2 regions of the Micromonospora sp. CA-249363 genome follow, and region 1 is predicted to be linked to the other one. Evidence: riboswitches for the same ligand, from Rfam matches in the RefSeq annotation. Region 1 holds a riboswitch; the other holds the start of a gene.
What was found. A riboswitch is a leader RNA that binds a small molecule or an ion and turns the genes downstream of it on or off. The one in region 1 is predicted to bind S-adenosylmethionine.

Region 1 (7,388 bases):
ACACCGGCCGCCCCACCCCCGGCCGGCACGGCGGCGGGCGGCGCGACCCCCGAGATCCCGACGACCGTCGCCGTGGGCCAGGTCAGCCTGCTCCAGCGGCTCGGCGCCGACGCCCCGCTGCGCACCCTGAAGGTCGAGCAGGACGGCTCGTGGCAGTGCCTCGACTGTGCCGGCGACGGGGTCACCTCCCGGGGCCGGCTGGCACCGGAGCAGACCGAGCGTCTTCAGGTGCTCCTCGCCGACCCCCGACTCGCCGAGGAGACCGACCAGGTCCGGCGGTACCGGACCACCTGCATCGACGCGCTGACGTCGAGCCTGCTCACCTCGTCCGGGCTGATCAGCTCGCAGGACTGCCCGGGTGAGGAACGCCCGCCGGTGGCCGGCGAGATCCTGTTGCTGCTCACCCAGGCCACGCCCGCCGAGGTCAAGGGCTGAGCGCAGCTGTCAGAGCACCTTGCCGGGATTGAGCAGGCCGGTCGGGTCCAGGGCCGACTTGATCGCCTGGTGCACCCGGACACCGACCGGACCGATCTCCCGCGCCAGCCAGTCCCGCTTGAGCAGGCCCACGCCGTGCTCACCGGTGCAGGTGCCGCCCAGGTCCAGGCCGAGCCGCATGATCTCGTCGAACGCCCGTCGACCCCGCTCCACGCTCGCCGGGTCGGCCCGGTCGACGACGATGTTCGGGTGCATGTTGCCGTCCCCGGCGTGCCCCACCACGCCGATCGGCACCTCGCACTCCGCCGCGATCCGGGTCACCCCGTCGAGCAGCGCGGCCAGCGCAGCGCGCGGGACCGCCACGTCGTCGATCACCAGGCCGCCGTTGCCGCCCGGGTGGACGTCGGCCGCGAACTTTTCCATCGCCGGGTGGGCCAGCCGGCGGGCCTGCAACAGCGCCGCCGCCTCCAGCGCGTCGGTGGCCGCGTAGACCTCCTCGGCGCCGGCGGCCTCGCACACCTGCGCCACGGCGGCCAGGTCGTCGGCCGCCCGGTCACCGGTGTCGGCGGCGGCCAGCAGCAGGGCCTGCGCGTCGGTCCGCAGACCCATCGGCCGGTACGCCTCGATCGCCCGCAGGTGGGTCTGGTCGAGCAGCTCCAACAGGCTGGGCCGGAGGCCCCGCGCGGCGATCTGCGCCACCGCCGTACCCGCCGCCGCGGTGGACCCGAAGACCGCCACCAGGGTCAGCGAGTCGGCCGGGGCGGGCCGCAGCGCCACGGTCACCTCGGTGATCACGCCGAGGGTGCCCTCCGAGCCGACGAAGAGCCGCGTCAGGTCGTACCCCGCCACCCCCTTCGCGGTGCGACGCCCCGTGCGCAGCACCTCGCCGGAGGCGAGCACCACCTCCAGGCCCAGCACGTACTCGGTGGTCACGCCGTACTTCACGCAGCACATGCCGCCCGCGTTGGTGGCCACGTTGCCGCCGATCGTGGACGACTCCCAGGAGCCGGGGTCCGGCGGGTACCAGAGACCCTGCTTCGCGACCGCCTGGGCCAGCGCGGCGTTGACCACGCCCGGCTGGACGACGGCGATCCGGCCCACCGGGTCGATCTCCCGGATCTCGTCCATCGCGACGGTGCTGAGCACCACCGAACCGTCCACCGCGTTCGCCGCGCCGGCCAGCCCGGTGCGCGCGCCCTGCGGAACCACCGGTACGCCGTGTCGTGCCGCCGCCCGGATCACCGCGACCACCTGCTCGGTGGTCCGGGGACGGGTCACCACGAGAGGTACGCCGGCGGCACAGAGGTCGGCCTCGTCGCGCTGGTGCACGCGCAGCAGGTCCGGGTCGGTGAGCACGGCGTTCTCGCCCAGGGCCGCGCGCAGATCATCGAGGAGTCCGGTGGGGGCCATGCCGCCGAGGCTAGGCCGACGACCACCGATCATCAACGCGGGCTAGCTTTGGCGACATGCTCTACCTGGACCGGCCTGCCTGGCCGTGGCGCGGTCGGCTCTGGTCGCACCTGATCAGCGACGTCTCCTACGCCGAGTTGCACGCCTTCGCCGAGGCGCTGGGCGCACCCCGGCGCGGCTTCGACCGGGACCACTACGACATCCCGGCCGACCGGTTCGCGGCGGCGGTGTGGCTCGGCGCGCAGGTGGTGCCGAGCCGGGAACTGGTCCGGCTGCTCCGCGACGCCGGCCTGCGCCGCCCGAAGCACCTCAGCGGTTCGCTCAGCCGGTGAGAGCGGCCAGCTCGCGGCGCAGATTGTCGCGGGCCGGCGTCTCCCACCGTTGTGCCAGAGGCGGCAGCCGGAACAGGGCGGGCAGGCCCAGCAAGCCGGTGAGGACGCTGGCCCGACCGGTGCGGAAGGCCGGCTCGGGCACGTGCGCGTACTCCCGCCGGATGGCCGCCGCGTAGCGGTCGTAGGCGACCGGCGGACCGGCCAGCACGGCAAGGTCCGCGTCGCAGAGCAGCGCGCCGTCGGGGTCGTCCGCCGTCACCTGGTGCCCGGCGGTGAGCAGGACCAGCCGGCGGACCTCGGCCACCGCGGGTTCGGACACCCCGAGGCCGGTGAGCAGGCCCCCGGCCAGCGCCGCGCTGTCCCGCTCGTTGGCGTCACCGGCGGCCCGGGGGTCATAGATCGCGTCGTGGCACCAGGCCGCCAACCGCACCAGGTCGGGCCGCTCGGCCAGCCCGGCATGGCGGTCCACCACGTCGAGTACGGCGGCGAGGTGCGCGACGGTGTGGTAGTGCCGGTGCGGCTCCCGCCAGCGGGCGAGCAGCCGCTCACCGGCCAGAGTCGAGTGCTCGTCCGGACTCGCACCGGCGGCGCGGGCCGCCGCCCGCCACCGTTCCAGCAGATCGGCCACCGTCCGAGTCTGCCGCACTCGTGCGCACCGCGCGCCTGCGGGAGGATTCAGCGGGTCTGCCACGGGTAGTCGCGCCCATGGCGGCGGCCCGGGACAAGAGACCTCCGATGGTGCGGCGTGCGCCGCTGCGCGACGGACTGGTGGACGTCGACGGTGCGCGCATCGCCGAGGCCACCGAGCAGCTCAGGCACCGCGGCCGGGCCACCCTGCACGACCGGCTGCACCGGGTTCGCATGGCCGGTGGGCTGGCGGTCCAGGCCGGGTTGGCGGCCGGCCTGGCGTACCTCGTCTCGCACAAGGTGCTCGGCAACCCGCAACCGGTCTTCGCGCCCATCTCCGCGGTCGGCACCCTGGCCGCGTCGGTGGGCCAGCGGTTCCGCCGGACCGTGGAGCTGATCGTCGGCGTGGGCGTCGGGGTGTTCGTCGGCGACCTGCTGATCTACTTCCTCGGCACCGGCGCGTGGCAGCTCGGCCTGGTGGTCACGGTGGCGATCCTGCTCACCATCTTCGCCGGGGCCAGCGTGGCCATCGTCATCCAGGCGGCGGCCACGGCGGTGCTGATCGTGACGTTGAGCCCGTCCACCCAGAACCTGGAGATCCCCCGCTTCGTCGACGCGTTCCTGGGCGGCGGGATCGCGTTGCTGGTGACGGCGGTGCTGCTGCCGCTGAACCCGCTCCGGGTGATCAACCGGGCCGCCCGGCCCGCGTTGGACCTGCTCGCGGCGCAGCTCGACGCCACCGCCGACGGCCTGCGCGCCCGGGACCGCGCCGGTATCCAGCGGGCGCTGGAACGGCTGCGCAACAACAAGGACGAGCTGGCCACCCTGGCCGAGGCGATCGAGGGCGCGAAGGAGACGGCCACCCTCTCGCCGGCCCGCTGGCACCGCCGCGACGAACTCGTCCACTACGCGGAGGCGGCCGACCCGATCGACCGTGCGATGCGCAACTCCGGCACCCTGATCCGCCGGTCCGTCACCCTGATCGAGGACGACGAACCGGTGCCCGGTCCCATGCCGGACGCGATCGGCCACCTCGCCGAGTCGGTCCGACTGCTCAAACACGAGTTCGCGGTGGGGGAGGAGCCGCAGAAGGCGCGGGAGCGGTCGCTGCGGGCCGTCAGCGAGGCCGGCCGGGCGTACGGGGAGGGGGTCGGTTTCTCCGGCAGCGTCGTGATCGCCCAGATCCGTACCACGGCCAGTGACCTGCTGGTGGCCTCCGGCATCGAGCAGGAGGAGGCGAACCGCTGCATCCGGACCTCGTTCGGGGACCAGGAGCGGCCGGTGGGTGAACCCGCCGAGCCGGGCGACGCGCCGAAGCCTCCCACCGCCCCGCCGGTCGGCTGAGAACGCGCCTCAGGCCAGCTCGGCGAGCGCCGCGAGCAGCCGGTCCACCTGCGCGGCGGTGCTGCCCAGGCCGATGCTGGCACGCAGCGCGGTCGGCGGAAGATCCCGCCGGCCGGTACGCGTGGCAGCCTCACCGAGCAGCCGCCGGGCCAGCGGGTGGGCACAGAACAGGCCGTCCCGTACGCCGATCCGGTGGTCCGCGGCGAGCTGGGCGGCCACCGCGGTGGAGTCCCGCCCGGCGACCACGAACGAGACGATGCCCACCCGGGGCGCGTCCGGGCCGAAGGTCCGCAACTCCACGACGTGCGGCAGGGCGGCGAGGCCGGCGCGCAGCCGAGCCAGGAGTGCCTGCTCCTGGGCGGCGAGCGCCACCCGGTCGGCGTCGGTCAGCGCTGCGCACACCGCCGCCAGCGCCACCGCGCCCAGCAGGTTGGGGGTGCCACCCTCGTGGCGGGCCGGGCCGGTCGCCCAGGTCACGTCGTGGGTTGCCGGTCCGACGTGGCTGGTGGCCCCGCCGCCGGCCAGGTACGGCGGAGCGGCGTCCAGCCAGTCCGCCCGGCCGACGAGCACACCCGCACCGAACGGGGCGTACAGCTTGTGGCCGGAGACGGCCAGATAGTCCACGCCGAGCGTGCGCACGTCGACCGGGGCGTGCGGGGCGAGCTGCGCCGCGTCCAGGACGATCCGGGCACCGTGCCGGTGCGCCACCCGGGCCAGCTCGGCGACGGGCCACAACTCGCCGGTCACGTTGCTCGCCCCGGTGACGGCTACCAGCACCGGCAGCGCGGGGTTGCTGTCGCGGCGCAGCTCGGTCAGCGCGGCGGCGAGATCGCGTACCGCCCCGGCCGGATCGGACGGCACCGGCAGGCGTACCGAACCGCGCGGCCAGGGCAGCAGGTTCGCGTGGTGCTCGCCGGCGAAGGTGACCACGGTCGTGCCGGCCGGCAGGGAGCGGGCCAGCAGGTTGAGCGCGTCCGTGGTGTTCCGCGTGAAGATCACGTGGTCGTCCGCGCGGGCGCCGAAGAAGTCGCCGATCGTCTGCCGGGCGCGCTCGTAGGCCAACGTGCAGCGCCGCGACAGCGCTCCCGCGCCCCGGTGCACGCTGGCGTACCAGGGCAGCAGTTCGGTCACCGCGTCGGCCGCGGCCCGCGCGCACGGCGCGGTGGCCGCGTAGTCCAGATTGATCTCGCCGGGTACGCCGAGCACGTCGAGCGCCGCCGACGGCGGGGACACGACGGCGGGCAGGGCGGGCAGCGAGGGTACGAGGGTGACGGGCACGCCGGAACCTCCGGGGTCAGGGACCCCGGGTGTGGCCTCGGGACGGGGTCCGCGCTTGCCCAGCACGCCGATCGGGCTGGGCCCGGTCATCACCCGGGGCACCCCACCGCGAACTCGACGAGGGTTGCCGGCCAGCAAGCCGGGGCTTGACGCTGGCGCTCGTGACCTGCCGGCAGCATAGCGGCTGTGGATGCGACCGGACCAGTCGGCGGCGGATGGCTACGCTGACCGCATGGCCGACACCCCGCCCGGTGCACCCCTGCCGTCGCCGCCGCACCCGCCTGCGGCCCCGCCCGCCGGCACGTCTCCCGGGATGCCGCCGCGCCGCTTCGGCTGGCTGCGGTTCCTGGTGCTGGCCGGGGTGGTGCTGCTCATCGCCGCGTGCGCGGTCTTCATGGTCATCACTCTCGGTCAGTCGCTGGGCCTCGACGCCCTGCTCATCGGGGTCGGTGCCGCCATCCTGCCGGTGCCGGTGCTGGTCGCCTGCTTCCTCTGGCTCGACCGGTACGAGCCGGAGCCTCTGAAGTACCTGATCTTTTGCTTCACCTGGGGCGCGTTCGTCTCCACCGCCGCCTCGCTGAAGGTGAACGAGTTCGCCGCCGGGCGGTTCGCCGACTGGGGGCTGCCGGACGCGCTCACCGCCGTGCTGGTGGCGCCGTTCATCGAGGAGTTGACCAAGGCGCTCGGGCCCATCCTGCTGCTGGTGTTCCGGCGTCGGGAATGGTCCGGGATCACCGACGGCCTGGTCTACTGCGGGCTCTCCGCGGTCGGCTTCGCCATGGTGGAGAACATCCTCTACCTGGGCGGGTACGGCTACGCGGCCGGCGCCGACCGGTACGGCCCGGCGACCGGCACCCAGCAGGTGATCGCCATCTTCATCGTGCGGATCCTCCTGTTCGGGTTCGCCCATCCCCTCTTCACCTCGATGACCGGTGTCGGGCTCGGCGTGGCCTCCCGTACCGCCGACAAGCGGGTCCGGGTGCTGGCCCCGATCGCCGGCCTGCTGCTGGCGATGATGCTGCACGGCACCTGGAACCTGCTGCCCACGCTGACGCAGGCCACCGGCGAGGCCGTGATCATGCTGTACGGCTTCCTGGGCCTGATGGTGCCGGTGTTCTTCGGCGTGGTCGGGCTCGCCGTGTGGCTGCGCGCCTGGGAGGGGCGGCTCACCGAACGGAGGCTGCCGGACTACGTACGCGCCGGCTGGTTGACCCCGCCCGAAGTGGCTGCCCTGAGCAGCCTGGGCCGCCGGCACGCCGCCCGGAGCTGGGCACGCCGCGTGGGCGGCGACGCCGGTGCGCGTGCCATGCGCGGATACCAGCTCGCCGCGACCCGGCTGGCCCTGCTGCGGGACGGGACGCTGCGCGGTCTGGACCGCAAACCGGCCGACCAGGAGCGGACCGCCGTCGAGGAACGGCAGCTCCTGGAGGCGATCACCGGGTACCGGTCGTACTTCGTGGGCCGTGACCCGCAGGCCCCGGCCGGCGTCTGGGACGGCAGCCAGTACCACCTGCGCTTCCCGGACGGTACGCAGCGATCCGTGACCGCGCCCGACGAGCCGGTGGTGCCCATCCCGGTGGTGCTCGCCCCGCCGCCCCCCGTCGGCTACCCGCCGGCCGGCTGGCACGGCCTGCGCCCGGCAGCGCCGTGGCCGCCCGGTAACGCCTGAGCGCGGGTGGCGCGCGGCACGGCCGACGGTGTCAGGTCATCAGGGTGGTGAGGAAGTCGCCGAGCCCCTGGGCCATGGCGATCAACGCCGCCCCGATCGCCTTGAACATCTGCGCCGCGCCGTCCGGCCGGAACGCCATGAAGTAGATCAGGAACGCGACGCTGCCCCAGGTCAGCAGCTTCTTCACGAATACCGGCATCGTCCCTCCCCAGGGCCACGGTCGCCGGCTGGCTTCCCGTCGTACGGTCCGACAAACGGCGCGGCCGGGCCCGGGGAGGTCTACAGGTAGAGGC
Region 2 (7,388 bases), 2.7 Mb from region 1:
GATGATCACCAGCCGCATCGCGTCGGCCCAGGAGAAGCCGAGCGCCCGTGCGCCCTCCAACTGGGCCGCCTCCACGGACTGGATGCCGGAGCGGAAGATCTCCCCGATGTACGCGGCGGCGATCAGCGACAGCGCGAGGATGCCCAGCGGGTACGGGTCCGGCCCCCACACCTGCATGCCCAGCGGCGCCAACCCGACGCCGATCAGCAGGATCGTCGCCGCGGCCGGCAGCCCCCGGAAGACGTCGGTGTAGACGCGCGCCGGCCAGCGTAGCCACCGGCTGCGGGAGATGCCGGCCACGGCCAGCAGCAGACCCAGCACCGTGCCGAGCAGGGCGGCGGAGACCGCCAGGATCAGCGTGTTGGGCAGCCCGACGGTCAGCATCTCGGGCAGCGCCTCGCGCATCGCGTCGATGTCGAAGAACGTCTCCCACAGGGTGCTCAACGGATCCATCGTTCGCCTCTCCTACCGCCCTGCTCGCTCGTCACCGGATCAGGAGGCGGCCGACGCGGACGCCGACGGCGCCACCACCGTGCCGCTGCCCGGCTTGAAGTCGGCCGGGATCGGCCGGCCCGGGTAGTACTGGGCCTGCAACCGGCTCCACGTGCCGTCGGCGATGACCTCGTCGAGGGCCTTGTTCAGCGCCTCGCGCAGCTTGTCGCTGCCCTTGGCGACGGCGTACGCGGTCGGCGCCGGGCTGAGCTGCTTGGCGGCCACCGTGATCTTGCCGCTGCTGTCGGCGGCGGACTTCTCGCCGATCTCCGCCGGGGCGATCCAGGCGTCGGCCGTGCCCGCCTTGAGCTGGTTGATCGCGCCGTTGTAGTCCGGTACGCGCACCGGGTCGAGCTGCTTGCCGGTGGCGTAGTCGTCCTGGACGGTGCCCTGCACCACCACGACACGCTTGCCGGTGAGCTGGTCGAACCCGCTGATCGGCGAGCCGGCCGGCACGTCCAGCCCGAAGTAGCCGAAGTCGTACCCGTTGCCGAAGTCGACGGTCTTCTTGCGCGCCTCGGTGATGGTGATCGAGGAGCTGCCGACGTCGAACTTGTGGTTGTTGACCTGGGACAGCAGCGCGGAGAAGTCGGTGCCGACGAACTCGACCTTCAGGCCGAGCTTGCCGGCCACGGCGGTCAGCAGGTCGTTGTCGAAGCCGGTGAACTTACCGTCCTTGAGATACACGTTGGGCGGGGCGTCGGTCAGCGTGCCGGCCCGCAGCACGCCGGCCTGCGCCAGGCCGTACGGGTTGTCGGCGTTGCCCGCCGACCCGCCGCCACCACCGCTGCCGCAAGCACTCAAAGCACCCAAAGCAACAGCAGCAGCAGTAAATACCTTCAAACCAAACGAGAATCGCACAGCCATCTCCAAATGGGGATACGTCGACCCCGTCGATCATGAAGTTGTTGCCGCGACACGCCGGTCGGGCGGCAACAACTTCATGATCGACGCGAGAGGTCGCGTGGTGGGTGGGGCGGGAGGGAGAGCGAGCTAGCGCTTCAGGCGGCGGTACACGCCGCGCTGCGCATTCGCATCAGGTCCACGTGACGACGCCGGGTCAGGGCCGGCGTACGCCGACTGGCCGGTGGTGTGGGGCTGAGGATGTGCATGCGGTCTCCCGGGTCTTGTTGCTGACCTGGGTGCCAGGCCACGCTTGCACCGACGTCCTGCCGGTGCCTGGTCTTCACCCGGGGCACCCCACCGCGGAGGAGGGTTGCCGGCCAGCGAGCCGGGGCTTCGCGCTGGCGCTCATGACCTGCGCCGAGGCTAGCAGCAGCGACCGGTCGGTCGTCCAGCCGATATGACCACGCTCACCGACGGTGACCGGCGCTCGGCGCGGAGGTCAACCGGCGTGCACGTGGGGTCGACGCGTCCGGTCCGGCTCCTGACGCCGCAGGATCTCCCGGGTCACCGAGGCGATCTCGCCCTGCCCGAACGCCAGGTAACGCAGCACGTTGCGGGCCGGGCCGCCCTCGGTCCACTCGAAGTAGATGTGCGGGCGTCGCGTGCTGCGGTCCCGGATCTCCAGTAACAGCGCGGCCAGCGCGTTGGGCACCGAGGAGCTGGCCAGACTGAGCACCGGGAAACGGCCGTGCGCCACACTGCCGATCACCAGCAACCCGGTCTCGAAGTCCGACGGGTCGGTGACCCGGACCTCGACGAAGATCACGTCACTGTCGTCGGGGAAGTCGTTGTCCGCCATCGTCTGGGCCAGCTTGTCGCGGTACTCCGCGAGGTCGCGGCGCTCCGGTTCGTGCGCGACCAGGCGGATGCGGCGTCCGGAGCGCTCGTCGATCAGCGCGGTCGCCAGCTCGTCGAGCTGGACGTGGTCCACCCGCAGCTCGAACGCCCGCATCACCCGCGACAGCGCCGACACCAGGATCATCGCTCCGATGAAACAGGCGGCGATCTTCACACCGTCGGGGCGCTCCGCCACGTTCGCCACGGTCGTGTAGACGAACACCACCGCGATGGCCCCGAACGCGACCGTGCGGCCCCGTTGCCGTCGCCGCCGCGCCGCGAGGGTCACGGCCGTCGCCGCCGAGGTGATCAACACCAGAACCCCGGTGGCGTACGCGCCGCCCTGCGCGTCGACGCTGGCGGAGAAGACGATCGTGATCAGGAACGCCACGCCGGTGAACACCAGGACCAGCGGCCGGACCGCGCGGGCCCACGTCGGCGCCATGCCGTAGCGGGGCAGATACCGGGGTACGAGGTTGAGCAGCCCGGCCATCGCGGACGCTCCCGCGAACCAGAGGATCGCGATGGTGGAGAGGTCGTAGACGGTGCCGAACACCTCGCCGAGATGCTGGTGGGCAAGGTAGGCCAGCGCCCGGCCGTTGGCCGCCCCGCCCGGCTGGAAGGCTTCGGGCGGTATCAGCACGGTGGTGGTCACGCTGCTGGTGATGAGGAAGACGCTCATCGTCGCCGCGGCGGTGGTGAGCAGCCGTCGCGCGCCCCGGATGCGGCCCAGCGGCCGGTCCTCCGAGTCCTGGCGGTCCCCGCGGATGTGCGGCATCACCGCCACCCCGGTCTCGAAACCGGACAGGCCCAGCGCCAGCTTCGGGAACACGAGCAGGGACAGCCCGACCACCAGCAGGGGATCGCCGTGTCCGGTGGTCAGGGCGTTCGTCCAGTCCCCGACGGCGCTCGGGTGGCTCACCACCCGCCACAGCGCGTCGGCGATCACCACCGCGTTCAGCGTCAGGTAGATCGCGACCAGGACGACGGCGATCCCGATGGCCTCGCCGAACCCCCTGAGGAACACCGCACCGAGCAGCGCCACCAGCAGCAGCGTGAGGATGACCTCGTGACCCTTGAGGCCGCCGGGCAGGAACGGGTTCTCGTCGATGTGGGCGGTGGCGTCGGCCGCGGACAGGGTGATGGTGATGATGAAGTCGGTGGCCGCGAAGCCCAGCAGCACCAGCACGAACAGCTTGCCCGGCCAGTAGCTGAGCAGGCGTACGAGCATCGCGATCGAGCCCTCGCCGTGCGGGCTCTCCACCGCCACCCGCCGGTAGACCGGCAGCGCGCCCAGCAGCGTCACCAGCACCAGCACCAGGGTCGCCACCGGGGAGAGCGCCCCGGCGGCCAGCGCCGCGATGCCCGGCTGGTAGCCCAGCGTCGAGAAGTAGTCCACGCCGGTCAGGCACATCACCCTCCACCAGGGGTGGTGCCGATCCTTTCGTGGGCGGACGTGCAGTCCCTGCGGCACGGGCTGCTGCGACCCGTCGGCGAGCAGCCAGCGCCGCAACCGGTCGGTCCGCCGGCCGGCACGCGTGTTGCCCTCCAACCGCGTCACCCCCGTCCCGCCCATGGTCACCGCGAGTATCCGCCGCGCGAACGACGTCCGTCCGGCGGTGTGCGGAACCCGCCCGTCGGAAGCACCGGCCCCGGGCCCCGGGTTTCGCATCTGGCGCACCGGGGAAGCAGCGCCCCCCGTCCCGACCCCGGGTCGGGCAGCGCCGGGAGGGGAGCGGGCTCGTGGTTGGTGGCCGCCGCTTCCGCCGGGGCGACGGCTTCGGCCGCCAGCTCGACGAGCACGAGGCGCGGGTCGGGGCCGTCCCGCCGACGCGGCCGGGGAGCCCGTCCGCCGGCCGTCTGGTGGACAGCGCCGTCTACATCCGGGGGCACCGGTTCGCCTCACCGGCCGGTCTCGCCGACACGTACGCCTGCCTTCAGACGCAGGACCACGCGATGGCCTGGATCGGGCTGTACCGGCCCGACATCGACCAGATCTCGTCACTGGCGCGCGAGTTCCGTCTGCACGACCTGGCGGTGGAGGACGCGATCAACGCCCACCAGCGGCCCAAGCTGGAACGGTACGGGCACACCCTCTTCGTGGTGCTGCGCGCCGCCCGCTACGACGACCTGCGGGAGGAGGTGGAGTTCTCCGAGCTGCACCTGTTCATCGGGCCCGGTTTCGTGGTCACGGTCCGGCACGGCGAGGCGCCCGACCTGGCCGCCGTACGACGCCGCATGGAGGCCGACGCGCCGATGCTCGCCCGGGGCCCCGAGGCGGTGCTGTACGCGATCCTCGATCAGGTCGTCGACGGGTACGCGCCGGTGGTCGCCGGGTTGGAGAACGACATCGACGAGATCGAGACCCAGGTGTTCGGCGGTGACCCGAACGCCAGCCGGCGCATCTACGGGCTCAGCCGGGAGGTCATCGAGTTCCAGCGGGCCGCCCGCCCGCTGCTCGGCATGCTCGACTCGCTGGCGGCCGGCGCGGGCAGCTACGGCGCCGACGAGGAACTGCGCCGCTACCTGCGGGACGTCACCGACCACCTCACCCAGGTGGTGGAGCGGGTGGACGGGTTCCGGCACCTGCTGCAGAACATCCTCACCGTCAACGCCACCCTGGTCTCGCAGCAGCAGAACGAGGAGATGCGCAGCCTCACGGCGGCCAGCTACGCGCAGAACGAGGAGCTGAAGAAGGTCTCGTCGTGGGCCGCGATCCTGTTCGCGCCGACCCTGATCGGCACCGTGTACGGGATGAACTTCGTGCACATGCCCGAACTGAACTGGCGCTTCGGCTACCTGTTCGCGCTCCTGCTCATGGTGCTGGTCTGCGGCACCCTCTACCTGGTCTTCAAGCGCCGCGGCTGGCTCTGAACGACGCTCACTCGATGCCGCGCAGGATGTGCCGCTCGTCCTCGATGTCGTCGTCGCCGGCGCCGATGCGACCGAGCAGCACGGCGGCGGCCCAGATGGTCAGCGGGGTGGCGGCACCGGTCATGCCGCCGCCGGTGCGGTCCTGCTTGGTCTGGCTCCGCTCGCTCCGCGGTGGCCTGCGCTGAGCCTGCATGGGCCCTGCCTCTCCTCGTCGAAGCCGTCGCGGGCGGCGCGGTGTGCCCCGCGCCCGGCCGGGCGGCCCGCAAACGCGGGTCGCCACCGGTACGGCATCCACGTCGAACCATCCCACGTCAGGCCGCGTCCGCACCCCCTGTTTTCGGTTTCCCGACTCACGCCCGCCAAACCGGACAACTTGCCCGACAATTGGGAAAGCTCAACCCAGCGGGTGGGCGATGCCGCGCGCGTGATCGGTGAGCGCCGCGCCGACCACGGTCGCCGCCAGCGGCAGTACCTCCAGACAGCGACGCACCGCGGCGGCCATCAGCGTGTTCGGCACCCGCATGGACAGCGTGCAGTGCGGCACCCAGCGCCCCGGCTGGTAGTGCTCGACCAGCCCGATTCCGGCGGCGGCGAGCCGGCCGTGCACCAGCCGGTGATGCGCCAGCAGCTCCGCCGTCGGCGTCGGACCGAGCCAGAGCACCCGGCCGACGAACTGCCCGGCGTGCTGGAAGTCGAGGCGCAGCGGGGCCGCCACGACTGTTCCGCGCAGCGCCTCGGCGACCTGCTCGGGGTCGAAGCGGGGCGCCACCGCGAGGGACACGTGCGGGCGGTGGCGCTGCTGGAGCAGCGAGCGCATGCTCTGCACGCCCTCGACCTCCAGGGCGTCCCACAGCACCCGGATCCGCCGCGTGGCGTCCGGGTCCAGATACAGCTCCAGCGCCGCGACCACATGATCACGGTAGCGGCCGAGGTTTGGCCGTCGGCGGCCGGCGGTACGGTGATCCAGAACCCACCAGGAGGCGTACCCGTGGACGTGAGTGACCTGCTGATCGAGACGTACGACCGGCTGCCCGACCTCGTCCGCGCGGCGGTCGACGGCCTCACGCCGGAGCAGCTGCGCTGGGCGCCCGGCGAGGGCGCCAACTCGGTCGGCTGGCTGGTCTGGCACCTGACGCGCGTCCAGGACCACCACGTCGCCGACCTGCTCGACGCCGAGCAGATCTGGACCAGTGGCGACTGGGCGGGCCGCTTCGGGCTCGTCGCCGACCCGCACGACACCGGCTACGGTCACACGCCCACGCAGGTGGCGGGGGTACGGCCGGAGAGCGCGCAGGCGCTCATCGACTACTACGGCGCGGTCTCGACGCGTACCCGATCGTTCCTCGCCGGCCTGCGCCCGGCGGACCTGGACCGGATCGTCGACGAGTCGTGGGACCCGCCGGTCAGCCTCGGCGTACGGCTGGTCAGCATCGCCGACGACGACACGCAGCACGCCGGCCAGGCCGCCTACGTGCGGGGCCTCCTCGAGGCCCGCTGACCCGCGGTTCACCCGATCCGGGTGACTCCCGCTCACCCGGGCGCGGGTGACCCTACGGGGATGCGGGAGGGGATGTGATGGGCACGACGGCGACGAGGTACCTGGAGGGTCTGGACACGACCCGGCCCTTCGACCTGCCCGAGACCACCACCGGGACCGTCCGGCTGGACCTGCGCGAGGACGGGCACACCGAGCACTGGTACCTGACGGTGGCGGACCAGCACATCACGGTCACCCGCTCGGCCGAGGACGCGGACCTGGTCGTCCGCGCCGCCCGTACGGTCTTCGACGAGTTGTTCAACGGCGACCTGCCCCCGGGCACGGCGATGCTGCGCAACGAGCTGACCCTGCGGGGCGACATGCGGTTGCTGCTGGTGCTGCGGCGTGTCCTGCCCGGGCCGAGGAACGCCCGACACCCGCGCGAGCTGGGACGGGCAGCGTTGGCCCGGCGGGGCATGTCGGCCGGGCGGAGAGCCGTCGGCGGGCGGGACGGTCGGCCATGAGGCAGGGACTCGTGCACGTCCTCGCCGGCAACGTCTTCGCCATCAGCGACGCCCAGGGTGACGTCGAGGTGGATCCGCAGGCGCCCGTCGGGCTCTTCGCCTTCGACACCCGCTTCCTCTCGCACTGGGTGCTCACGGTCGACGGGGAGCGGATCAACGCGCTCTCCCGCGACGACATGACGTACTTCGAGACCCGCTTCTTCCTGGTGCCCGGCGCCGCGAGCCACTACGTCGACGCCGACGTGTCGATCATCCGGCACCGCTCGATCCACGAGTGC

Region 2: another riboswitch for S-adenosylmethionine. It lies ahead of ACQPZK_RS09960 (ABC transporter substrate-binding protein); the one in region 1 lies ahead of ACQPZK_RS29085 (aminotransferase class V-fold PLP-dependent enzyme).

Annotation. Positions count from the first base shown of each region.
Region 1 covers NZ_CP192020.1:6,473,067-6,480,454, reverse strand. The annotation lists gene ACQPZK_RS29110 (hypothetical protein) at 1-435, shown strand, start outside; gene ACQPZK_RS29105 (FAD-binding oxidoreductase) at 445-1,845, opposite strand; gene ACQPZK_RS29100 (DUF4031 domain-containing protein) at 1,902-2,177, shown strand; gene ACQPZK_RS29095 (HD domain-containing protein) at 2,167-2,805, opposite strand; gene ACQPZK_RS29090 (FUSC family protein) at 2,913-4,148, shown strand; gene ACQPZK_RS29085 (aminotransferase class V-fold PLP-dependent enzyme) at 4,158-5,393, opposite strand; SAM riboswitch class IV at 5,473-5,593, opposite strand; gene ACQPZK_RS29080 (PrsW family intramembrane metalloprotease) at 5,617-7,095, shown strand; gene ACQPZK_RS29075 (hypothetical protein) at 7,127-7,294, opposite strand; gene ACQPZK_RS29070 (GroES family chaperonin) at 7,375-7,388, opposite strand, start outside.
Region 2 covers NZ_CP192020.1:2,162,135-2,169,522, forward strand. The annotation lists gene ACQPZK_RS09955 (amino acid ABC transporter permease) at 1-453, opposite strand, end outside; gene ACQPZK_RS09960 (ABC transporter substrate-binding protein) at 493-1,296, opposite strand; SAM riboswitch class IV at 1,640-1,751, opposite strand; gene ACQPZK_RS09965 (amino acid transporter) at 1,838-3,907, opposite strand; gene corA (magnesium/cobalt transporter CorA) at 3,979-5,109, shown strand; gene ACQPZK_RS09975 (hypothetical protein) at 5,117-5,302, opposite strand; gene ACQPZK_RS09980 (2'-5' RNA ligase family protein) at 5,504-6,019, opposite strand; gene ACQPZK_RS09985 (mycothiol transferase) at 6,098-6,607, shown strand; gene ACQPZK_RS09990 (SCP2 sterol-binding domain-containing protein) at 6,685-7,110, shown strand; gene ACQPZK_RS09995 (amylo-alpha-1,6-glucosidase) at 7,107-7,388, shown strand, end outside.